4 regions of the Cedecea neteri genome follow, and region 3 is predicted to be linked to each of the others. Evidence: predicted binding sites of a transcription regulator. Region 3 holds the regulator's gene; each other region holds the start of a gene.
What was found. The regulator PurR, encoded in region 3, represses purine synthesis genes. The targets are predictions, from matches to a motif close to CANGCAAACGTTTGCNTG.
Positions count from the first base shown of each region.

Region 1: the regulator PurR is predicted to act here: its motif matches at 2,700-2,717, upstream of purM (phosphoribosylformylglycinamidine cyclo-ligase).
Region 2: the regulator PurR is predicted to act here: its motif matches at 2,500-2,517, upstream of pyrD (quinone-dependent dihydroorotate dehydrogenase).
Region 4: the regulator PurR is predicted to act here: its motif matches at 3,269-3,286, upstream of purL (phosphoribosylformylglycinamidine synthase).

Region 1 covers NZ_CP009459.1:4,552,346-4,558,413, reverse strand. Annotated here, with positions in the region: gene ppk1 (polyphosphate kinase 1) at 1-798, opposite strand, end outside; gene purN (phosphoribosylglycinamide formyltransferase) at 972-1,610, opposite strand; gene purM (phosphoribosylformylglycinamidine cyclo-ligase) at 1,610-2,647, opposite strand; gene upp (uracil phosphoribosyltransferase) at 2,871-3,497, shown strand; gene uraA (uracil permease) at 3,583-4,869, shown strand; gene LH86_RS21180 (DnaA inactivator Hda) at 4,967-5,668, shown strand; gene LH86_RS21175 (pyridoxal phosphate-dependent aminotransferase) at 5,700-6,068, opposite strand, start outside.
Region 2 covers NZ_CP009459.1:2,585,309-2,591,376, reverse strand. Annotated here, with positions in the region: gene LH86_RS12175 (YcbX family protein) at 1-702, shown strand, start outside; gene zapC (cell division protein ZapC) at 699-1,241, opposite strand; gene pyrD (quinone-dependent dihydroorotate dehydrogenase) at 1,395-2,405, opposite strand; gene ssuE (NADPH-dependent FMN reductase) at 2,653-3,228, shown strand; gene LH86_RS12155 (sulfonate ABC transporter substrate-binding protein) at 3,221-4,198, shown strand; gene ssuD (FMNH2-dependent alkanesulfonate monooxygenase) at 4,195-5,340, shown strand; gene ssuC (aliphatic sulfonate ABC transporter permease SsuC) at 5,350-6,068, shown strand, end outside.
Region 3 covers NZ_CP009459.1:2,938,177-2,944,244, reverse strand. Annotated here, with positions in the region: gene LH86_RS13915 (Grx4 family monothiol glutaredoxin) at 1-175, opposite strand, end outside; gene LH86_RS13910 (C40 family peptidase) at 536-1,384, shown strand; gene sodB (superoxide dismutase [Fe]) at 1,721-2,302, shown strand; gene LH86_RS22600 (YnhF family membrane protein) at 2,393-2,482, opposite strand; gene purR (HTH-type transcriptional repressor PurR) at 2,775-3,800, shown strand; gene punR (DNA-binding transcriptional activator PunR) at 3,797-4,735, opposite strand; gene punC (purine nucleoside transporter PunC) at 4,850-6,052, shown strand.
Region 4 covers NZ_CP009459.1:4,643,686-4,649,753, reverse strand. Annotated here, with positions in the region: gene LH86_RS21590 (MurR/RpiR family transcriptional regulator) at 1-259, opposite strand, end outside; gene yfhb (phosphatidylglycerophosphatase C) at 459-1,097, shown strand; partial or broken gene tadA (tRNA adenosine(34) deaminase TadA) at 1,194-1,663, shown strand; gene mltF (membrane-bound lytic murein transglycosylase MltF) at 1,554-3,104, opposite strand; gene purL (phosphoribosylformylglycinamidine synthase) at 3,353-6,068, shown strand, end outside.

The DNA of each region.
Region 1 (6,068 bases), 1.6 Mb from region 3:
GCGCTGATAAACAAAGCGCACCGGCTCGGCGGTCAGGCGCTGTTTCAGGCTGGAGGACATCAGTTCCAGCAGACTGGATTCCATTTCGGTGACCAGGTCGTACTCGGCGTCACGCGTCATCTTCATTGAATAGGCGTTGAGCGCGTCGTAGTCGAAGAACCCTTTAAAGATCTCGTCCAGGCAATAGCGCAGGATGTTATCCAGCAGGATCATCGGCTTGCGGCGGCGAGGCGCTTCCGGCGGCAGGTTCACAAAGCGTGGCACTTTGTCAGACGGGATCTCCAGCAGCGCGTAGCGAATGCTGTCCCCGCGAATGATTTCGACCGCCAGATAGGTGTAGTCGTCCTTCAGGAACTGCACCAGGTCGGTATCGCGGTTGATTAAAATAGGGGTGATGTGCGGGCGAAGCTGATGCTTGAAATAGCTGCGCAGCCAGCTTTGCTGATTTTCGGAAAGCTGGCGTTCGTTAATCAGGAAGATTTGGTTGCGGGCCATCTCCAGCAGCAGCTCGTTATACAGGCTGTCAAATTCCTGATCGGCCTTCAGCACCCGGGCCTGAATCTTATTCAGCAGGTGGCGCTGGTTGGAAGGAGAACCCTGTTCTTCACTGATTAAAATGCGGCGCTTCAGTTCGGCGAAACGCACTTTATAGAATTCATCGAGGTTATTGGAATAGATGCCGAGAAAACGCATCCTTTCAATCAACGGGTTGAGCTTGTCCGCCGCTTCCTGCAGAACGCGTTCGTTAAAAGACAACCAGCTCAGTTCTTTTTCGATATACAGCTTATCCTGACCCATTAGTCCTCACACTCCGTTTTCGTGGACGTGGCAATGCCGTCACCGTCACGTCAGTTATTATGGCGAGCTTTAGCGGAGAATGTCCAACTATGCAGATGAAACTCTCTCATCTGACCATGACAACTTTATGAGGGACAGACACAAAAAAAGGGCCGAAGCCCTTTTTAGTTAAATTATTCTGCTGCATGCCCCTGCGGGGGCAGCTGCACACCATCAAGCCAGGCGGCGTTGTGGCGCATTTTTAGTCGATCGTCGAGGAACCAGCTCACGACCAGCGGGTAAATCGCGTGTTCCTGATGCTGAACGCGAGCGGTGATTTCGTCCTCATCATCCCCTTCAAATACCGGCACTTTGGCCTGCAGAATGACCGGGCCGCCGTCCAGTTCGTCAGTGACAAAATGCACGGAGGTGCCGTGCTCTTCGTCGCCGTTTTCCAGCACCTGGCGGTGAGTATGCAGACCGGGGTATTTCGGCAGCAGGGAAGGGTGGATGTTGAGTAAGCGACCGCTGTAGCGCGCCACAAAAGCCGGGCTGAGAATGCGCATATAACCCGCCAGCACCACGACGTCCGGCGCGTAGGCGTCAATCTCCTGCATCAGCTGGCGATCGAACGCCTCGCGGCTGGCAAACTCGCTTGCCGCCAGCGCGTGGGTAGGGATCCCGGCTTCGCGGGCTCGCTCGAGGCCGAACGCGTCGGCCTTATTGCTGAACACCGCGCTGATGGTGCCGTTAATCTTCTTCTGCTGGCAGGCATCAATGATCGCCTGCAGATTGCTTCCGTTACCGGAAATCAGCACCACAATGTGTTTCATTACTCAATAACCACGCGCTCTTCGGAATCAGATGCCTTGATGATACCGATTTTCCACGCCTTTTCACCTTTGGCCTGCATTAGCTCAACGGCTTTATCCGCTTCTGCGGCTGGCAGCGCAATGACCATGCCCACGCCGCAGTTAAAGGTGCGGTACATTTCGTGGCGGCTGATGTTGCCGGCCTGCTGCAGCCAGTTGAAGACCGCTGGCCACTGCCAGGAAGATTCGGCGATCACGGCCTGGGTGTTGTCCGGCAGCACGCGCGGGATATTTTCCCAGAAGCCGCCGCCGGTCAGGTGGGCGATGGCGTGAACATCCACGTTTTCAATCAGTTCAAGGATGTTTTTCACGTAAATGCGGGTTGGCTCGAGCAGGTGGTCCGCCAGCGGTTTCCCTTCCAGTTCGGTGGTCAGCGGGTCGGTGCCGCTCACTTCCAGCACTTTGCGCACCAGCGAGTAGCCGTTGGAGTGCGGGCCGCTTGAGCCCAGCGCAATCAGGACATCGCCATCGGCAACTTTAGACCCGTCGATGATTTCAGACTTCTCAACCACGCCGACGCAGAACCCGGCCACGTCGTAGTCTTCCCCGTGGTACATGCCCGGCATTTCAGCGGTTTCACCGCCAACCAGTGAGCAGCCTGACTGCAGGCAGCCTTCGGCGATACCGGTGATCACGCTGGCGGCGGTATCCACGTCCAGTTTGCCGGTGGCGTAGTAGTCAAGGAAGAACAGCGGCTCGGCGCCCTGGACCACCAGGTCGTTCACGCACATGGCGACCAGATCAATGCCGATAGCGTCGTGGCGTTTTAAATCCATAGCCAGACGCAGCTTGGTGCCCACACCGTCGGTGCCGGAAACCAGGACCGGTTCGCGATATTTCTGAGGCAACGCGCACAGCGCACCGAAACCGCCCAGGCCACCCATCACTTCCGGGCGGCGGGTTTTTTTCACTACGCCTTTAATTCTGTCGACCAGAGCGTTACCAGCATCAATATCTACACCGGCATCTTTATAGCTGAGAGAGGTTTTATCGGTCACTGCTCGTTCCCCACGGGTGGTATATAAGAAAAACGCGGCAATTCTAACAGTGCAGGCAAACGTTTGCGAGCCTCTTATCATCGGCAAGAAAAGAATTCCTGAGATAGACTCAATCCAGTCCGGTTGATCTCGATCATCCCATTAGCTGTAGCGCAGCGGCAAAAAAGCGGTATAATCCGGCGATTTTTTTTGTGGTAGCCAACTATCTCGGGGGAGAAAGAGTATGAAGATCGTGGAAGTGAAACACCCACTCGTCAAACACAAGCTGGGCCTGATGCGTGAGCAAGACATCAGCACCAAGCGCTTTCGTGAACTCGCCTCTGAAGTAGGCAGCCTGCTTACCTATGAAGCCACTGCGGATCTGGAAACCGAGAAAGTCACCATCGAAGGCTGGAACGGCCCGGTGGAAGTCGACCAGATCAAAGGCAAGAAAATTACCGTTGTGCCAATTCTGCGTGCTGGCCTTGGCATGATGGAAGGCGTCCTGGAAAACGTACCAAGCGCGCGTATCAGCGTCGTCGGCGTTTACCGCGATGAAGAAACCCTGCAGCCGGTGCCTTACTTCCAGAAGCTGGTTTCTAATATAGAAGAACGTATGGCGCTGGTGGTTGACCCGATGCTGGCGACCGGCGGCTCTATGATTGCCACCATCGACCTGCTGAAAAAAGCGGGCTGTACCAGCATTAAGGTGCTGGTGCTGGTTGCCGCGCCGGAAGGCATCGCCGCGCTGGAAAAAGCGCACCCGGACGTGGAGCTGTACACCGCTTCTATCGATCAGGGCCTCAACGAGCACGGGTACATTATTCCTGGCCTCGGTGATGCGGGCGATAAGATATTCGGAACCAAATAAGATTCATCAGCCGACTTTGAAAGTCGGCTTTTTTTTGATTGCAGCAAACACCGTTCGTTAAAAAAAACACTTAGAGGAAAACAACATGACCCGCCGCGCCATTGGGGTGAGTGAACGCCCGCCCTTACTGCAAACGATTCCGTTGAGCCTGCAGCATCTGTTCGCCATGTTCGGCGCAACCGTGCTGGTGCCAATTCTGTTCCACATCAACCCGGCCACGGTACTGCTGTTTAACGGCATCGGCACTTTGCTTTACCTGTTCATCTGTAAAGGCAAAATCCCGGCTTATCTGGGCTCCAGCTTCGCGTTTATCTCTCCGGTATTGCTGCTGCTGCCGCTGGGATATGAAGTGGCGCTCGGCGGTTTTATTATGTGCGGCGTGCTGTTCTGCATCGTGGCGCTGATTGTGAAAAAAGCCGGTACCGGCTGGCTGGACGTGATGTTCCCTCCGGCGGCAATGGGCGCGATTGTTGCGGTTATCGGTCTGGAACTGGCAGGCGTGGCGGCCAACATGGCTGGACTGCTGCCTGCGGAAGGCGCATCCCCGGATTCCACCACTATTATTATCTCGCTGGTGACGCTGGCGGTGACGGTGTTTGGTTCCGTGCTGTTCCGTGGTTTTATGGCGATTATCCCGATTCTCATCGGCGTGCTGGCGGGCTATGCGCTCTCCTTCGCGATGGGCGTGGTAGACGTGACGCCAATCCGCGAAGCGCACTGGTTCGCGCTGCCAACCTTCTATACACCTCGCTTTGAATGGTTCGCTATCTTCACCATTCTGCCTGCGGCGCTGGTGGTTATTGCCGAACACGTGGGCCACCTTGTGGTCACTGCGAATATTGTGAAAAAAGACCTGATTCGCGACCCGGGCCTGCACCGCTCGATGTTTGCCAACGGCATTTCAACCGTGTTCTCCGGCTTCTTCGGCTCCACGCCAAATACTACCTACGGCGAAAACATCGGCGTCATGGCCATCACCCGCGTGTATTCGACCTGGGTTATCGGCGGCGCGGCAATTATCGCCATTCTGCTTTCCTGCGTCGGTAAACTGGCGGCAGCGATTCAAATCATCCCGGTGCCGGTGATGGGCGGTGTTTCTCTGCTGCTGTATGGGGTGATCGGTGCCTCCGGTATTCGCGTGCTGATCGAATCCAAAGTGGATTACAGCAAAGCGCAAAACCTGATCCTGACCTCTGTGATTCTGATCATCGGGGTGAGCGGGGCGAAGGTGCACATCGGTGCGGCAGAGCTGAAAGGCATGGCGCTGGCGACCATCGTCGGCGTGGGCCTGAGCCTTATTTTCAAACTTATCAGCATACTGCGCCCGGAAGAAGTCGTGCTTGACGCGAAAGACAACGACGCGCAGGCCTGATCGTTTCCTCGCCGGGCGGATCCTCGCCCGGTTCTAAACCTCAGCCATTCTGTGTTAGACTCGTTTCGATTTTCTGCCTGTTATGGTTGAGGTACTTCTGAATACGCCGGCACAGCTCTCACTGCCACTCTATCTTCCCGACGACGAAACCTTTGCGAGTTTCTGGCCGGGTGACAACCCTTCTTTATTAGCCGCCCTGCAGGCGGTACTCCGTCAGGATCACAGCGGGTATATTTATTTCTGGTCGCGTGAAGGCGGCGGGCGCAGCCATTTGCTGCATGCGGCCTGCGCAGAGCTTTCCCAGCGCGGTGAAGCCGTGGGCTATGTGCCGCTGGATAAGCGCACCTGGTTTGTGCCGGAAGTGCTGGACGGGATGGAGCAGCTGTCGCTGGTTTGCATCGACAATATCGAATGCGTGGCCGGGGATGAGCCGTGGGAAATGGCGATTTTCAATCTTTATAATCGCATTCTGGAATCCGGGAAAACGCGCCTGCTGATCACCGGTGACAGGCCGCCTCGCCAGCTCAATCTGCAGTTGCCTGACCTGGCTTCCCGCCTGGACTGGGGGCAAATTTACAAGCTGCAGCCGCTTTCCGATGACGACAAGCTGCAGGCGCTGCAGCTGCGTTCCAGGCTGCGGGGGTTTGAGCTGCCGGAAGACGTGGGGCGCTTCCTGCTAAAACGCCTCGATCGTGAAATGCGTACCCTGTTTATGACGCTCGATCAGCTCGATCACGCCTCGATTACCGCCCAGCGTAAGCTCACTATTCCGTTCGTCAAAGAGATCCTCAGCCTGTAGTTTTCCCCGTCCGCCGACGGGGAATGTCGCTTTATACCTGGCGCAATCTTTCTGCCGCGGCGTCCAGCGTCGCTTCCTGCTTGGCGAAGCACAGGCGAATCAGCTTATGCGGGAAAGTATCCGCGCAGAACACCGACAGCGGGATCGCCGCCACGCCCACTTCTTTGGTCAGCCACTGGCAGAAACTCACGTCGTCGAGATCGGAGATTGCGCTGTAGTCGGCCAGCAGGAAGTAAGTCCCTTCGCAGGGCAGAATTTCAAACCGGCTGTCCGCCAGCGCTTCAACAAAGCGGTCGCGGCGCGCGCGATAAAACTCCGGCAATTCACGATAATGTTCCGGTTCGGCACGCAGCATGTCGGCAATCGCCAGCTGCGCCGGGGTATTCACCGCGAACGTCAG
Region 2 (6,068 bases), 350 kb from region 3:
CTCTCTTTTGCCGACGGTTTCCCTTATTTGCTGACCAATGAAGCTTCGCTGCGCGACCTGCAAAACCGCTGCCCTGCCAGCGTTAAAATGACCCAGTTTCGCCCTAATATCGTGGTGACCGGGGCTGCCGCATGGGCGGAAGATTCCTGGAAAATCGTGCGTATTGGCGGCGTCACTTTCGACGTGGCTAAACCCTGCAGCCGCTGTATTTTTACGACGGTTAGCCCGGAGCGCGGCCTGAAACATCCGAGTGGAGAACCGCTCAAAACGCTGCAAGGTTTCCGCACCGCCCAGGATAATAGCGGCGCAGTCGATTTTGGTCAGAATTTAATTGCCCGCAACAGCGGAGTTATCCGCGTAGGTGACGAACTGGAAGTCCTGGCCCACAGGCCGGCGAATGTTTATGGCCCAGGTGAAGTAGTGGAAAGCATTAAACCTCAAGGCCAGCCTGAAAGCAGCGTCAATATTGACTGGGAAGGCACGACGTTCCAGGGCAATAACCAACAAATTCTTTTGGAACAGCTGGAAAACAAAGGGATCCGCGTCCCCTATTCCTGCCGGGCCGGAATATGCGGAAGCTGTCGGATTCGGTTGCTGGATGGCGAAGTGAAGGCGTTGAAAAAAGGCGCGATTGGCGCGGACGGCACCATTTTATGCTGCAGCTGCGTGCCCGCAGGGAATGTGAGCGTGGCGGCGCGCTAAACGGCCTGATCGAGGCTGAGGCCGCTGCTTAAAGGCTGCGGTTTCAGTCGGTCATTCATCACTTTAATGGCATCCCCAAGCTGCATAGTGCGGCCAGCTAACGTGAGCCCCTGCTGAGCAAGCAGGCAAAGAGCGGCATTATCACCGGTTTCCACCACCAGCAGGTTCACCTGCTGCATATTCTCACTTAGCCACACACAGGCACCATCTCCGATACCAGGCTGCCAACAGTCACCGTGGGAGACAAAATGCCAGCTTTTTGGCATCTGCGGCTTGAGGAAGCGAATCGCCACCAGGGCGTTGAGCACCAGCTCGGCACGCTGTTCTTTCCCTAACGGTAAATCACGGCATTTTTCTTCAAAGGAGAAATAAAGCGCCGCATCATCAACACAAAAGCCTGAATTTTCAAAGGCATCTGGAGTTAGCATTTTACGAGGAAAGCGCGAACGGAAAAGCATACCATTGGCCAAATCGAGCATCATTCGATCGTGCTCTTCATCGAAATACCAACGCCAGTTATCGTCCGGTTTTATTCGCATAATGCTTACCCTTCATTTATCCCGCTGCTGAATTGCCACTCAAATTCTTACCATATTAATAAAAGACCAATATGTTTAAATAAGCAACAGTAGCGGAATATAAAACAACCAGGGCTGAAAATAAAGCCCTGGTTGTCTGTAAAAGGTAAATGATCAGAGATGGGTAACGATTTCTTTAATCAGCGGTGGGCCTTTAAAAATGAAACCTGAGTATATTTGAACCAGTGAAGCTCCCGCCGCCATCTTCTCACGAGCAGCGATGACTGAATCAATACCGCCGACACCGATAATCGGTAACCGACCATTTAATTCCTGAGACAGACGACGAATAATTTCCGTGCTTTTTAATTGGACAGGACGCCCGCTTAAGCCCCCGGTTTCATCGCAATGCTTCATGTCCTGGACAAGGCTGCGGTCTAGCGTCGTATTGGTTGCAATGACCCCGTCGATATTATGGCGAACTAAACTGTCCGCCACCTGGATCAATTCCTCTTCAGAAAGATCCGGCGCGATCTTCACTGCTACGGGAACATATTTATGGTGGATCGCTTGCAGCGCTTGTTGCTTATTTTTAATGGCGCTTAAAAGATCGTCTAACGCTTCGCCGTATTGCAAGGTACGCAGCCCTGGCGTATTCGGTGATGAGATATTGATCGCAATATAGCCAGCATATGGATAAATTTTATCCATGCAGATCAGATAATCATCTTTCCCCTGTTCAACGGGGGTATCTTTGTTCTTGCCGATATTAATCCCGAGCACGCCGTCGAAATGCGCTTTTTTTACGTTTTCGACCAGGTTATCCACCCCGAGATTATTAAACCCCATTCGGTTAATCAGCCCTTCGGCTTCCACCAGACGGAAGATACGCGGCTTGTCGTTCCCCGGCTGTGGACGCGGCGTCACGGTGCCAATCTCAATGGAGCCAAAGCCCATCGCCCCGAAGGCATCAATGCATTCCCCGTTTTTATCCAGGCCCGCGGCTAAGCCCAGCGGATTCTTGAACGTTAACCCCATGCAGGTCACAGGTTTTGACGGCACGTTCTGGCGTACCAGCCACTCAAGCGGCGTTCCGGTGACAAAGCGTAATTGCTGAAAAGTTAACTCATGAGCGCGCTCTGGATCGAGCTGAAAAAGGGCTTTACGAACGAAGGGGTAGTACATGAACTCTCCTGGATTCCCGGTGTGCAGACCGGGGCGTTATTATTCACGATCCGGGGGATGATTGGAATTGACCTGTCGCAAAAAAGCCTGAATAGAGGCAAACGTTTTCTTTTCCGGCGCGCAATATGCGCTTTTTCGCAAATCTATCCCGGAAAAATCACTTAGCCACGGAAATCATCTCTGCGAGTATCACGCTAATTGTTATCAATGTTAGATAAAAGCAAACAATTAGTTATAAGGAGTCGTGATGCGTGTGATTACCCTGGCCGGAAGCCCTCGCTACCCGTCCCGTTCCAGCTCGCTGCTGGAGTATGCTCGGGAGAAGCTGAGCGCCCTCGATGTTGAAGTTTATCACTGGCACTTACAGAATTTCGCACCTGAGGACTTGCTCTACGCCAGGTTCGACAGCCCGGCGCTGCTGGCGCTCACCGAACAACTCAGCACCGCCGACGGCCTGATTATCGCCACGCCGGTCTACAAAGCCTCGTTTTCAGGCGCGCTAAAAACGCTGCTCGATTTGCTCCCCGAACGCGCCTTAGAGAAGAAGGTTATTCTGCCTCTCGCCACCGGCGGTACCGTGGCACATATGCTCGCCGTGGACTATGCCCTTAAGCCGGTGCTGAATGCGCTAAAAGCGCAGGAGATCCTGCACGGCGTTTTTGCCGACGACAGCCAGATAGCCGATTACCAGCACAAGCCTCAGTTCACGCCCAACCTGCAAAAACGTCTGGACGAAGCGCTGGAAACCTTCTGGCAGGCGCTTCACCGCCGTGACTTTGCGGTGCCTTCGCCGTTTAGCGCCCGTGGGGTGAGCCATGTTTAATTTGCTCAAACGCCGTTCTCCGTGGCTAGCTTTTGCCGGCCTGCTCGCCTTTTCAACCTACAGCAATGCCTCGGACAGCAGCCCGGAACAGCTGCGCATTGGTTACCAAAAAGGCTCCGTCAGTATGGTGTTAGCCAAAAGCCACCAGCTCCTGGAGAAGCAGTACCCGAACACCAAAGTCTCGTGGATTGAGTTTCCCGCCGGGCCACAGATGCTGGAGGCGCTGAACGTCGGCAGCATCGATTTGGGCAGCACGGGCGACATACCGCCTATTTTCGCGCAGGCCGCCGGGGCAGACTTGCTGTATGTAGGCGCCGAGCCGCCGAAGCCTAAAGCGGAAGTGATCCTGGTCCCCGAAAATAGCCCCCTGAAAACCGTGGCGGATTTAAAAGGCCATAAGATTGCCTTCCAGAAAGGCTCCAGCTCACACAACCTGGTGCTGCGCGCGCTGCAAAAAGCCGGGCTTAAGTTTTCCGATATTCAGCCCGCTTATCTGACTCCCGCCGATGCCCGCGCGGCCTTTCAGCAGGGGAACGTCGATGCCTGGGCTATCTGGGATCCGTACTATTCGGCAGCGCTGTTAAACGGCGGCGTTCGCGTCTTAACCGACGGCAGCGAACTGAATCAAACCGGGTCATTCTATTTAGCTTCCCGACCTTATGCAGAAGCAAACGGCCAGTTTCTTCAACAGGTACTGAAAACCTTTAGCGATGCCGACGCGCTCACCCGCACACAGCGGGCAGCAAGCGTTGCTTTGCTCGCCCAAACGATGAGCCTGCCTGAAGCAGTCATCGCCACTTACTTTGACCATCGCCCTCCTTCAGAAATTACGCCGGTCAATGAAGCGACGGCCGCCAAACAGCAAAATACCGCCGACCTGTTTTATGAAAATCGCCTTGTTCCAAAGAAAGTCGATATCCGAACCCGCATCTGGCAGCCCGCCGGCACGACACAAGGAGCTAAGTCATGAGTCTGAATCTTTTCTGGTTCTTACCTACCCACGGTGATGGGCACTATCTTGGCAGCGATACGGGCGCACGTCCGGTCGACTATGGTTACCTGCAACAAATCGCCCAGGCGGCAGACCGCATCGGCTTCACCGGCGTGCTGATCCCGACCGGGCGCTCCTGTGAGGATGCCTGGCTGGTCGCCGCCTCAATGATTCCGGTCACTCAGCGGCTTAAGTTCCTGGTCGCGCTGCGCCCGAGCGTTGTCTCCCCTACTCTTGCCGCTCGCCAGGCCGCCACGCTGGATCGTCTTTCCAACGGGCGGGCATTGTTCAACCTGGTGACAGGAGGTGACGCCGAGGAACTGGCTGCAGAAGGGGTATTTCTTGACCATGAAGAGCGCTATGAAGCTTCCGCCGAGTTTACGCACATCTGGCGGCGCGTCCTCGAAGGCGAAACCGTCGACTATGACGGCAAACACATCCAGGTCAAAGGCGCGAAGCTGCTTTATCCCCCAGTGCAGCAACCTCGCCCGCCGCTTTATTTTGGCGGATCGTCCGACGCTGCTCAGGATCTTGCAGCCGAGCAGGTTGACCTTTACCTGACCTGGGGCGAACCTCCGCATCTGGTAAAAGAAAAGATCGAGCAAGTGCGGGCGAAAGCTGAAGCGAGGGGGCGGCAGGTTCGCTTTGGTATTCGCCTGCACGTTATTGTGCGGGAAACCAACGAAGAAGCGTGGCAGGCGGCAAACCGGCTTATTTCTCACCTCGATGACATCACCATTGCCAAAGCACAGGCCGCTTTTGCCCGCAGCGACTCCGTCGGGCAGCAGCGCATGGCCGCCCTGCACGGCGGTAAGCGAGACAAGCTGGAAATCAGCCCTAATCTTTGGGCCGGTGTCGGCCTGGTTCGCGGCGGCGCTGGCACCGCGTTAGTGGGCGATGGGCCCACCGTCGCGGCCCGCATAAACGAGTACGCCGACCTGGGGATCGACAGCTTTATTCTTTCCGGCTATCCGCATCTGGAGGAAGCCTATCGTGCAGGCGAACTGCTGTTCCCTCACCTTGACGTGGCGATCCCAGAAACTCCTCAGCCGCGCCAGGTTCAGGAAAAAGGCGAAGTTGTCGCCAACAATTTTATCCCGCGTAAAGTTGCGCAGAGCTAGGGAGGCACGATGCAAGCGACTGTTCACAAAGTCTTGCTGCGCCTGGCCCCCTGGGCGCTGCCGGTGGCGATTGTGCTTCTCTGGCAATTAGCGTCGTCTGCAGGCTGGCTTTCCACCCGTATTTTGCCTTCTCCCGAGGGCGTAGTGCTGGCTTTCTGGAGCCTCTCAGCCAGCGGTGAACTCTGGCAGCATCTGGCTATCAGCTCCTGGCGCGCAGGGATTGGTTTCAGCATCGGCGGATCGCTGGGCCTGATCTTAGGCCTGATTAGCGGCCTGTCGCGATGGGGCGAACGCCTGCTGGACAGCTCCATTCAGATGCTGCGCAACGTCCCGCACCTGGCGCTGATCCCGCTGGTGATCTTGTGGTTTGGTATCGACGAAACGGCCAAGATCTTTCTGGTGGCGCTCGGCACGCTGTTCCCTATTTACATCAATACCTGGCACGGCATCCGCAATATAGACCGTGGCCTGCTGGAAATGGCCCGCAGCTACGGCCTTTCCGGGTTTAGCCTGTTCGTGCACGTCATTCTGCCGGGGGCGTTGCCGTCGATCATGGTCGGTGTGCGCTTCGCTTTAGGGCTGATGTGGCTGACGCTTATTGTCGCCGAGACGATCTCGGCAAATTCAGGGATTGGCTATCTGGCGATGAATGCCAGGGAGTTCCTGCAAACCGACGTGGTGGTGGTAGCCATCGTGCTGTATGCGCTGCTGGGCAAACTCGCCGATGT
Region 3 (6,068 bases):
CGCGGATGTCCGGATTCTGCAGAATATCCACATAGGCGAAACGCTCGCCGCAGGCGGACAGAGCCTGAACGGCCTGAGCGGAGAAGCCGCAGCTCGGCAGCTTCGGGGAACCTTTCATATAGAGAAGAATCGGGTTCTCAGCGATCTGGCGTTGAATTTTTTCAATAGTGCTCATTGTCTTGCTTCCTCAAACCTTGATACGGCAATAGCCTGCCATTGTAGCCAGTTGCGCCCCGGGCAGAAAACACCATTTTTCTCAGGGTTTTTCTTCTAGCCCCGGCGAGCAAACATACTTTAAGAATAACACTTTTACGGCGCGCGAAAATGAGCAATTTGCTTCATTCGAGATCAATTAAACAGCGGATAACACCCTGGAATGGTTAATTTTTTAGCTATAGCTTCCACTTTTGGCCGTTAAATAGTATTTGCCTATTAACATTATCGGCTTTTATGCATTAGAATCGTCGGGTTTCGCAAAAATCATACGCAGGCATGATGGTTAGCATCGTGCCTTCATTTATCAGGGGATTGACGAGTGGCGCGGATAAATAAAATCTCTATCACGCTATGTGCTCTGCTATTTGCTTTGCCCTATACACCTTTGGCGCAGGCGTCTGAGCACGTCCGCCATCCTGTTGCACAAAAAGGCCATCCGGCAAAGACAACAACCAGTAAAAGCAACAAGGGTAAAGAGAAAGCAAAACCGAAGGTCAGCACAGCCTCCACCAAAAAGAAGTCCGGTAAAAAAGACACCTCACCGGCAAAAGCCAAAGTGGCTAAACGCACCACCACAGGCAAAAGCAGCACCCTCGCTAAAACCAGCAGCAAAAAAACCTCGCAGAAATTAGCCCTACAGCCAGCCTCCGCCACCGTTGCCTACACTGAAAAATGCACCCATCGTAAAGGGCATAAAAAGCAGTGCGTTAAGGTGAAGTCGGAAAAAAATCTGACCATCGCGCAGGCACATAAAGTACGCGTGCAGAAAGCGCAAAAAACGGCTATGAACAAGCTGATGGGACAAATTGGTAAGCCGTATCGCTGGGGCGGTACCTCCCCACGCACCGGTTTCGACTGCAGCGGGTTGATTTATTACGCTTATAAAGATCTGGTGAATATTCGTATTCCACGCACCGCCAATGAAATGTATCACCTGCGAGATGCCTCTTCCGTTGACCGTGGCGAACTGGAAAGCGGCGATCTGGTGTTCTTCCGTACTCAAGGGCGCGGCACCGCCGATCACGTTGGCGTTTACGTTGGCAACGGGAAGTTTATTCAGTCCCCACGCAGTGGCCGCGATATTCAGATCACCTCCCTGAGCGAAGATTACTGGCAGCGCCACTACGTGGGTGCCCGCCGGGTGATGACGCCAAAAACCATTCGTTAGTCTTATCCACGCCCTTTCGGGCTAATCAGACTGATTAAAATGTTAACAGCCCGGCAACGGGCTGTTAATTGCTGCTGACAAAGAGGGAAAAAGCGTGGTTTTTCCCTCTTTGTGGTTATCAGCTAAAAATCAATAAATTGATTTTCCTCGTTTATTTTAAAACGTCACCGGGTATTTATTTCATCACAGGTAGCTTGTCAGCAGTCTGAGCAGCCCGGCAACGGGCTGTTTTATTTTGTTGTTTCATTTCGCTTTTTCACTCACCTGTAATTTGCTAACCTTATAACCACACAAATTGTAGTTATATTGTGAAACAAAATAACAAGGAGTAAAGCAATGTCGTTCGAACTACCCGCCCTGCCCTATGCTAAAGACGCGCTGGCACCGCATATCTCAGCCGAAACCCTCGAATATCACTACGGTAAGCACCACCAGACCTACGTCACTAACCTGAACAACCTGATCAAAGGCAGCCCGTTTGAAGGCAAAACGCTGGAAGAGATCGTGAGAGGATCTGACGGCGGTATTTTCAATAACGCGGCTCAGGTCTGGAACCATACCTTCTACTGGCACTGCCTGGCGCCGAATGCCGGTGGGGAGCCGACCGGTGACGTGCTGGCCGCCATCAACCATACTTTTGGCAGCGTGGAAGCCTTTAAAAAGCAGTTCACCGAAGCGGCCATCAAAAACTTTGGCTCCGGCTGGACCTGGCTTGTGAAGAATAGCGACGGTAGCCTGGCTATCGTCTCGACTTCTAATGCAGGAACTCCGCTGACAACTGAGGCAAAACCGCTACTGACCGTGGACGTGTGGGAACACGCTTACTACATTGATTACCGCAACGCGCGCCCGGTTTATCTCGACCATTTCTGGGCGCTGGTGAACTGGAAATTTGTTGCGCAAAACCTGGCGGGCTGATTTCTATCGGTTACTTACGAAGTAGGAAGGTGACGTTTTTCTTCCTTCATCTATATATGATAAGGGCCGCTTTTCGCGGCCCTTTGTAAATCAGTGCAGGACGGCGGTAAGTGCTCCGGCAACAATCAGACTCAGTACGATAACCGTAGTCACCACGGAAAACTTCAGATCGGTACTCATTGCAAGCTCCTTTTATTTCCCTACAAAGTGTATGTGGGGTGATTTTCCCACAATTAGCGATAAAAATCCTGCTGGATTTGCGCAGATATCGGTTTTCCCTCTTCCACTTTGCCCCGGGATAAGCCAAAATCCTTCGCTAATTTACCGCGTATCGCCCGGCAACGCCCTCCTCCCGCTGTATGTCGCATCCCCGACAGGCCTGCAACCAACGTGTTGCCCCAGGAGTTAGCGAAGGCAAACGTTTAACATATGAGTTATCAGGAGTTTACGATATGGTCTGGAGTGACATCTAATGGCAACGATTAAGGACGTAGCGAAGCGCGCAAACGTTTCCACTACCACTGTGTCACATGTCATTAACAAGACCCGTTTTGTGGCGGAAGAGACGCGCAATGCCGTTTGGGCAGCCATCAAAGAGCTGCACTATTCACCGAGCGCCGTGGCGCGTAGCCTGAAGGTCAACCACACCAAATCTATCGGCCTGCTTGCGACCTCAAGCGAAGCCCCTTATTTTGCGGAAATTATTGAATCCGTTGAGAACAGCTGTTTCGCCAAAGGTTACACCCTGATTCTGGGCAACGCGCACAACAACTTTGAAAAGCAGCGCGCTTACCTGTCCATGATGGCGCAAAAACGCGTGGACGGGCTGCTGGTCATGTGTTCCGAATACCCTGACACACTGCTTTCAACCCTGGAAGAGTACCGCCATATTCCGATGGTGGTGATGGACTGGGGCGAAGCCCGCGCAGACTTTACCGATTCCGTGGTCGATAACGCCTTCCACGGCGGCTACCTCGCGGGTCGCTACCTGATTGAACGCGGCCATCGCGATATCGGTGCTATCCCGGGTCAACTGGAACGTAACACCGGCGGCGGCCGCCATGCAGGGTTCCTGAAGGCGCTTGAAGAAGCCAATATCAAAGTGCCTGATAACTGGGTAGTTCAGGGTGATTTCGAACCGGAATCGGGTTATCGCGCCATGCAGCAGCTGCTTAACCAGCCGCATCGCCCTACCGCTGTTTTCTGTGGCGGCGATATTATGGCGATGGGTGCGATTTGCGCCGCTGATGAAATGGGGCTGCGCGTGCCGCAGGACATTTCTATCATCGGCTACGACAACGTGCGCAACGCCCGCTATTTCTCTCCGGCGCTGACCACTATCCACCAGCCGAAAGAGCGCCTGGGCGAAACGGCGTTTAACATGCTGCTCGACCGTATCATTAATAAACGCGAAGAGTCGCAGACGATTGAAGTTCATCCGCGTCTGATTGAACGCCGCTCGGTGGCCGACGGCCCGTTCCGCGATTACCGCCGCTAAGCCTCTTCGGGGGCCGGGAATACGTTACCCGGCTCCTGCAACCACTCCTGATTCATCGTTTCACTATCGCCCAAATAGTCCAGCAACCAGCTCAGCGCGGGCGAAGCATCATCCTGCCGCCAGGTCAGGCAGCAGGCCGCGTCCGGGAATGGATTTTCCAGCAGCAGCTCTTTCCAGTCTCCCCTGACGAGCCACGGCTGGGCAATGTGCGTTGGCACCATACCAATGCATAATCCCGCCGTCAGGCAATCCTCCCCCGACGCCCAGTCCGGTACCACCACGCGGCGCTGGTTGTCGAGCAGCCAGGTAATGCGCTTGGGAAGTGAACGGGAGGTATCTTCCAACACCAAAGACGGCCAGGGGCGAATGTCATCATCCAGAATGATACCTTCCCGTTGCGCAAGCGGATGGCCAGCGGAAACCACGCAGCGCCAGCTAAGCGCCCCCATGTCCCGAAATGCGTAGCGCCCCCCGACCGGGATCGCCTGCGTGGCGCCAATCGCCGCCTCAACTCGCCCGTCGGCCAGCGCGTCCCACACGCCGTTGAACACTTCCTGGGAAACCCTTAATTCGATATCCGGAAAATGACGATAAAAATCCAGCACCAGCTGGCGGGTTCGCTCAGGTTTAACGATATTGTCTACTGCAATAGACAGATGCCCGCGCCAGCCGTTGGCTATCTGCTGGCACTGCTGGCGCGTTGCCATCATTTTTTTGATAACAGATCGGCCTTCTTTGAGAAAAAATGCCCCGGCGGCGGTCAGCTCAACGTCCCGATGACGCCGTTCAAACAGCGGCACGGCCAGCCATTCTTCAAGCTGCCGTACCGTATAGCTGATGGCAGACGGCACGCGATGCAACTCCTGGGCCGCACCGCTAAAGCTGCCGTTTCGCGCCACGGCATCAACCACTTCCAGCGAATATTCAGACCACATATTTCTGCCTGCAAAAAATTTGAATGCAATTTGCAAATATTAGCGTTTCACAAGCGGTTTTGCACTCCGTAGACTCCTGCCCCGTTAACCTGCTATCAAAATCAAGAGTGAAATATGCAACCATCAAAGGGATTTCTTATCTGGCTTGCGGGGCTGAGCGTGCTGGGTTTCCTGGCCACCGACATGTACCTGCCCGCCTTCGCCGCCATTCAACAAGATCTGGGTACCACCGCCTCCGCCGTGAGTGCCAGCCTGAGTCTGTTCCTCGCCGGCTTTGCTTTTGCCCAGTTGATGTGGGGCCCGCTTTCCGACCGCTTCGGGCGTAAGCCTGTGCTGTTGATTGGCCTGGCCATGTTTGCCGCCGGCTGTATCGGGATGCTTTGGGTGCAGGATGCCACCACGCTGCTGGTGCTGCGCTTTATTCAGGCCGTGGGCGTCTGCTCGGCCGCAGTTAGCTGGCAGGCCCTGGTGACCGACTATTATCCTGCCAACCGCGCTGGCCGTATTTTTGCCACCATCATGCCGCTGGTCGGGCTTTCTCCGGCGCTGGCCCCGCTGCTCGGCAGCTGGCTGCTGAACCATTTTGAATGGCAGGCCATTTTCGCCGTGCTGTTCGTGGTCGCTTTGCTGTTGATGATCCCCACGCTGCGCCTCAAGCCCCGGACTCAGCACCACGAGCAAACCGAAGACAATAAAGTCAGCTTCTTCTCTTTATTACGTTCCCGCGTTTACGGCGGCAACGTGCTGATTTACGCCGCCTGTTCCGCCAGCTTTTTCGCCTGGCTCACCGGCTCGCCGTTTATTCTGAATGAGATGGGCTACAGCCCCGCGGCAATAGGCCTGAGCTACATGCCGCAGACTGTCGCTTTCCTGGTCGGGGGCTATGGCTGCCGCAGCGCGCTGCAAAAGTGGAGCGGCAAACAGCTGCTGCCCTGGCTGCTGGCCCTGTATGCCCTGAGCGTGGTAGCCACCTGGGGCGTAGCGGTGAGTGGCCATGCTGACCTGACGCTGCTGCTTATCCCGTTCTGCGTGATGGCCGCGGCGAACGGTGCCATCTACCCTATCGTGGTTGCCTCTGCCCTGCTGCCTTTCCCACAGGCAACCGGGAAAGCCGCAGCGCTGCAAAACACCCTGCAGCTTGGGCTTTGCTTCCTGGCAAGCTTAATGGTTTCCTGGCTGGTCACGACACCGCTGCTGACCACCACCAGCGTGATGCTGGCGACAATCCTGCTTGCCGGTCTGGGCTATGCCCTGCAGCACACGGCCCAACGAGAAGCACAAAACAAGGGCCACAGCGAGTTGTCCCGCGCACAGTAACCTGCATGATAATGTG
Region 4 (6,068 bases), 1.7 Mb from region 3:
TGTGAACCGGGACAGAGTTAGGGTTTTGGCCGCTTGCCAGCGCTTCACTGATAGCCAGTTTCATCGCCGGGAAGCCCTTGAACCCCAGTTTCTGCGCGAATTTTACGACGCTGGACTGACTGACACCGGCTTCTTCCGCCAGCTGTTGTGAACTGAGATGGCGTGCGTGATCGGGCTCAGCGAGCAAAAAGTCGGCCAGCTTGCGGTCGCTTTGGGCCAGCATGGCGTAACGGCTTCGAATGCGCAGTAAACAGTTCATTTCACCTCCGGGGCGGCAATTCTGATAACGACTTGCTTTGGTAAGCATCTGAGCGAATTATAAATTCCATTATAGAGCAATGTTTCCGAATTAAATATTCTGTTGTGTTCAGCCTGGAAAGCGCGCGGAAAATCACGGGGCTATCTGTTAGGCTTTAGCTTGCGTCGTTTCGTGAACGCGAGTCCCAAAGGAGCCTGAATTGACACCTCATCACCCGCGCCGCGTCATCTTTTTTGACCTGGATGGCACCCTGCATCAGCAGGACATGTTCGGCAGCTTCATGTTTTATCTCCTGCGCCGCCTGCCGCTGAACGTGCCGTTGGTTATTATGTTGCTGCCGCTGATTGGCGGCATGATGCTGATCAAAGGCAGTGCGGCCCGACAGCCGATGAGCCTGCTGTTATGGGGTATCACGTTTGGGCGCAGCGAGGCCCGGCTTCAGCAGCTGCAAAGCGAATTTGTCGCCTGGTTCCGGCAGAAGGTGAGGGCATTCCCCGTCGTCCAGCAGCGCCTCACGGATTATCTGCACAGCCCGGATGCCGACGTCTGGCTGATTACCGGCTCGCCGCAGCCGCTGGTGGAAAAAGTCTATTTTGATACGCCCTGGCTGCCGGAGGTCAAAGTCATTGCCAGCCAGATTGCACGGGCTCACGGCGGCTGGATATTGACCCTGCGCTGTCTCGGCCATGAGAAGGTGGTGCAACTGGAGCAGCATCTTGGCGCGCCGCTGCGCCTGTACAGCGGCTACAGCGATAGTCATCAGGATAATCCTCTGCTGTTTTTCTGCGAGCATCGGTGGCGCGTTACGCCTCAGGGAGAACTGCAGCAGCTCGAGTGAGGCGTTTTGAATCCGTTAAGCGGTGTGTATAATGCGCCGCCCACTTTTGCCGCGGAGAGCATTGTGTCAGACACAGAATTTACCCATGAACACTGGATGCGACACGCCCTGACCCTTGCTCAGAGAGCCTGGGATGAAGGCGAAGTGCCCGTTGGTGCGGTGCTGGTACACAATAATCAGGTCATAGGTGAAGGCTGGAATCGCCCGATAGGTCGCCACGATCCTACGGCTCACGCGGAGATCATGGCGCTGCGACAGGGCGGGCTGGTACTGCAAAATTACCGTCTGCTGGATACCACGCTCTATGTCACGCTCGAACCTTGCGTCATGTGCGCGGGGCGATGGTGCATAGCCGCATTGGCCATTTAGTGTTTGGGGCGCGTGACGCTAAAACCGGGGCGATAGGCTCGCTGATGGACGTGCTCGGCCACCCGGGAATGAACCATCAGGTGCAGGTCAGTGAAGGGGTGCTCGCGACAGAGTGCTCAGCCATGCTGAGCGATTTTTTTCGCGCTCGTCGCCTTGAGAAAAAGGCCCTAAAGGAAAAGGCCCGTAAGACGGACTAGCCAGTTCAACCGGAGCAACCGTAGGGTAAGCCTCGGCAAACTTGTCCGCCTGGAGCGCCTTCTTCTGTTTCTCCTGCAAATATCCTTCCAGACTTAGCTGATACTTGCGAATGTTTTCTACATACGCGTAAGCCTCGTGTCCACGAGCATATCCATAGGTTGTTTTGCTGTAATAAGGCTTCAGGCTCAGCAACGGCAGACGTGTTTTCACATCGGCCCAGCTGTCCGGGTTGCCTTTCTGTTTGGCCGTCAGCTGACGGGCATCCAGCATGTGGGCATAGCCCATGTTATAGGCCGCCAGCGCGAACCAGATGCGCTCGTATTCCGGTACCGTGGCCGGCACTTTGCTCATCATATCTTTCAGATACCGGCTGCCGCCGCTGATGCTCTGTTCGGCATCCAGCCTGTCGGTGATACCGAGGCTTTGGGCCGTATTTTTTGTCAGCATCATTAACCCGCGCACGCCCGTAGGTGAAGTCGCGTGGGTATCCCAGTGGGATTCCTGATAGGAAATTGCAGCGAGCAGCGGCCAGTCAATGTCGTCGGAGTACTTTTCAAACAGCGGCTGGAGTTCCGGCAAAACGGCATCCACCGCGTTCAGGAAGGTTCGGGTATCGACGTAATCAAAATCGCCGATATGGCCCAGGTATTTCTCTTCAACCCTTGCCAGCGTGCCGTCGCTGCTGATCTGATTATAGAAATCGAGCAGTGCGGCGCTCATGCTGTCGTCACCATCGCGTTTAGAGAACCAGGTGACAGGCTGTTCATCGGTAACGTCCAGGGCAACGGCCAGTTGAGGATGTACGCGCTGGAAGAGGCTGATGGCGATGGAGTCCGAGATGGTAAACGCGATATTGCCATCAACCACCTGCTGTAAGAGCTGGTTGCTGGTTTGTTTGGCGTCGATGCTCCAGCTCAGGTCGGGGTACTGAGCATCTTTTAGCTTTTGTAGATCGCTCACCACTGCCTGGCCAGAAGAAAGCACCAGCTGCGATGGCTTGACGCCACCAAGAGACTTAGGGCGCGGGCTACCCACGCGATAGACCATCTGCTGCGAAACGGAATAATAGGTCGGCCCCGCCTGGTAGTCACTGCTGCGGCGAGAGTTATACACCAGGCCTGCGGCGAGCAGGTCGGCGTTGTCATTGTCCAGGTCATCAAACAGCGCGTTAATGTTTGGCCGCACGACCACTAACAGCTTCACGCCCAGGTAGTCTGCAAACTGTTTCGCGAGTTCGTAATCGAGACCTGTCGCCTTGCCGTTAACCATCGTCCAGGTGAGCGGCGATGAAATGGTACTGACGCGCAAAACCCCCCGCGCTTTGATCGCGGCGATACGGTTTTCGGCCTGATTGAAACCTGGAATGGAGGGCCATAAAGCCACTGCCAGCAACAAGGTGACGATACCGATAAGCAGATAATTAATCTTTATTCTTTTCAAATAGATAACATTCTGCAGCAGGATGAGCCTTAGCCAACAATAACCATGATTTGTCTGAACCCCGTCAGTGAATGAGGCGCATTTTGCGTAAGAAAACGCCAGTAAGCAACTTTTAAGAATATATCGTTTACTTTTCGTGCAATAAAAACTTCTGCTGTTATTTCTACGCAAACGGTTTCGTCGCGGCGGAGGATTCTCTATAATGACGCCCGTTTTCCCCCCTTCGCCCTGAAGACGAGAGATCTTTAATGATGGAAATTCTGCGTGGTTCGCCTGCTCTTTCGGCATTTCGTATTAACAAACTCCTGGCCCGTTTCAACGATGCTCACCTCCCGGTAAGCGATATTTATGCCGAGTATGTTCATTTTGCCGACCTCGAAGCGCCGCTGAACGCTGACGAGCTTGCCCGCCTGCAGCGGCTGTTGAAATATGGTCCAACCCTCGCAGAGCATGCGCCGGAAGGCACCCTGCTGCTGGTGACCCCGCGCCCTGGCACCATCTCCCCCTGGTCTTCTAAAGCTACCGATATCGCCCACAACTGTGACCTGCCGCAGATTAAACGCCTTGAGCGCGGTGTGGCCTGGTATGTTACCGGCAGTACGCTGACCGCAGAGCAGCTGCAGGACGTTGCCGCTCTGCTGCACGACCGCATGATGGAGAGCGTGTTTACCTCTCTGAACGACGCGCAGCAGCTGTTTACCCGGCAGCAGCCGGCTCCGGTGCAGAGCGTTGATCTGCTCGGGAAAGGGCGCGATGCGCTGGTGGAAGCGAACATTCGCCTCGGCCTGGCGCTGGCGGAAGACGAAATTGACTACCTGCAGGATGCGTTCAACAAGCTTGGCCGCAACCCGAACGACATCGAACTGTACATGTTTGCTCAGGCGAACTCCGAGCACTGCCGCCATAAAATCTTTAACGCCGACTGGATTATCGACGGGCAGAAACAGCCGAAGTCGCTGTTCAAAATGATCAAAAACACCTTCGAGAAAACGCCGGATTACGTGCTGTCTGCCTATAAAGACAACGCGGCGGTGATGGAAGGTTCCGCCGTCGGCCGCTTCTTCGCCGACCGTGAAGCGGGGCGCTATGACTTCCACCAGGAAGACGCGCATATCCTGATGAAGGTTGAAACCCACAACCACCCGACCGCCATCTCTCCGTGGCCGGGCGCGGCAACCGGCTCAGGCGGTGAAATCCGCGATGAAGGCGCGACCGGGCGCGGCGCTAAGCCAAAAGCTGGCCTGGTGGGCTTCTCCGTGTCTAACCTGCGTATTCCGGGCTTCGAACAGCCGTGGGAGCAGGATTTCGGCAAGCCAGACCGCATCGTTACCGCGCTGGATATCATGACCGAAGGCCCTCTGGGCGGAGCGGCGTTTAACAACGAATTTGGCCGTCCGGCGCTGACCGGCTACTTCCGTACCTATGAAGAGCAGGTGAACAGCCACAACGGCGTGGAGCTACGTGGCTACCACAAACCTATTATGCTCGCGGGCGGGATCGGCAACATTCGTGCCGACCACGTTCAGAAGGGCGAAATCACTCCTGGCGCCAAGCTGATTGTGCTGGGTGGCCCGGCAATGAACATCGGCCTGGGCGGTGGGGCGGCTTCCTCGATGGCTTCCGGCCAGTCTGATGCGGATTTAGATTTTGCTTCCGTGCAGCGCGACAACCCGGAAATGGAACGCCGCTGCCAGGAAGTGATCGACCGCTGCTGGCAGATGGGCGACGACAACCCAATCCTGTTTATCCACGACGTTGGCGCGGGTGGCCTGTCCAACGCCATGCCGGAGCTGGTCAGCGATGGCGGACGCGGTGGCCGCTTCGAGCTGCGCGATATCCTCAACGACGAACCGGGCATGAGCCCGCTCGAAGTCTGGTGTAACGAATCTCAGGAACGCTATGTGCTGGCCGTTGCGCCAGAGCAATTGCCGCTGTTTGATGAACTTTGCCGCCGCGAGCGTGCGCCGTATGCGGTGATTGGTGAAGCCACCACCGAACAGCATCTAACGCTCAACGACAGCCACTTTGATAACCAGCCAATCGACATGCCGCTGGACGTGCTGCTGGGCAAAACGCCGAAGATGGAGCGCAACGTCGAGACGCTGAAAGCGAAAGGTGATGCCTTCAACAGCAGCGAAATTTCCATTGCCGATGCGGTGAAGCGCGTTCTGCACCTGCCGACCGTGGCTGAAAAAACCTTCCTCGTGACCATCGGCGACCGCACGGTAACCGGCATGGTGTCCCGCGATCAGATGGTTGGTCCGTGGCAGATCCCGGTCGCCAACTGCGCGGTGACTACCGCCAGCCTGGACAGCTACTACGGTGAAGCGATGTCTATCGGTGAACGCGCGCCGGTGGCCCTGCTGGACTTCGCGGCATCCGGTCGTCTGGCCGTGGGTGAAGCCTTAACCAACATTGCCGCGACCCAAATTGGCTCCCTGAAGCGCATTAAGCTCTCCGCGAACTGGATGGCCGCAGCCGGTCACCCTGGCGAAGATGCTGGCCTGTATGAAGCGGTTAAAGCCGTGGGCGAAGAACTTTGCCCGGCGCTGGGGATCACTATCCCGGTGGGCAAAGACTCCATGTCGATGAAAACCCGCTGGCAGGAAGGTAACGAGCAGCGCGAGATGACTTCTCCGCTGTCGCTGGTGATCACCGCGTTTGCCCGTGTAGAAGACGTACGTGGCACCGTGACGCCACAGCTGAGTATCGAAGACAACGCCCTGCTGCTAATCGATTTAGGCAAAGGCCATAACGCGCTGGGCGCTACCGCGCTGTCCCAGGTTTATCGTCAACTGGGCGATAAGCCTGCGGACGTTCGCAGCGTTGAGCAGCTGAAAGGCTTCTGGGACGCGATGCAGGCGCTGGTGGCGGATCGCAAACTGCTGGCCTGGCACGACCGCTCCGACGGCGGGCTGCTGGTGACCCTGGCTGAAATGGCCTTTACCGGCCACTGTGGCGTTG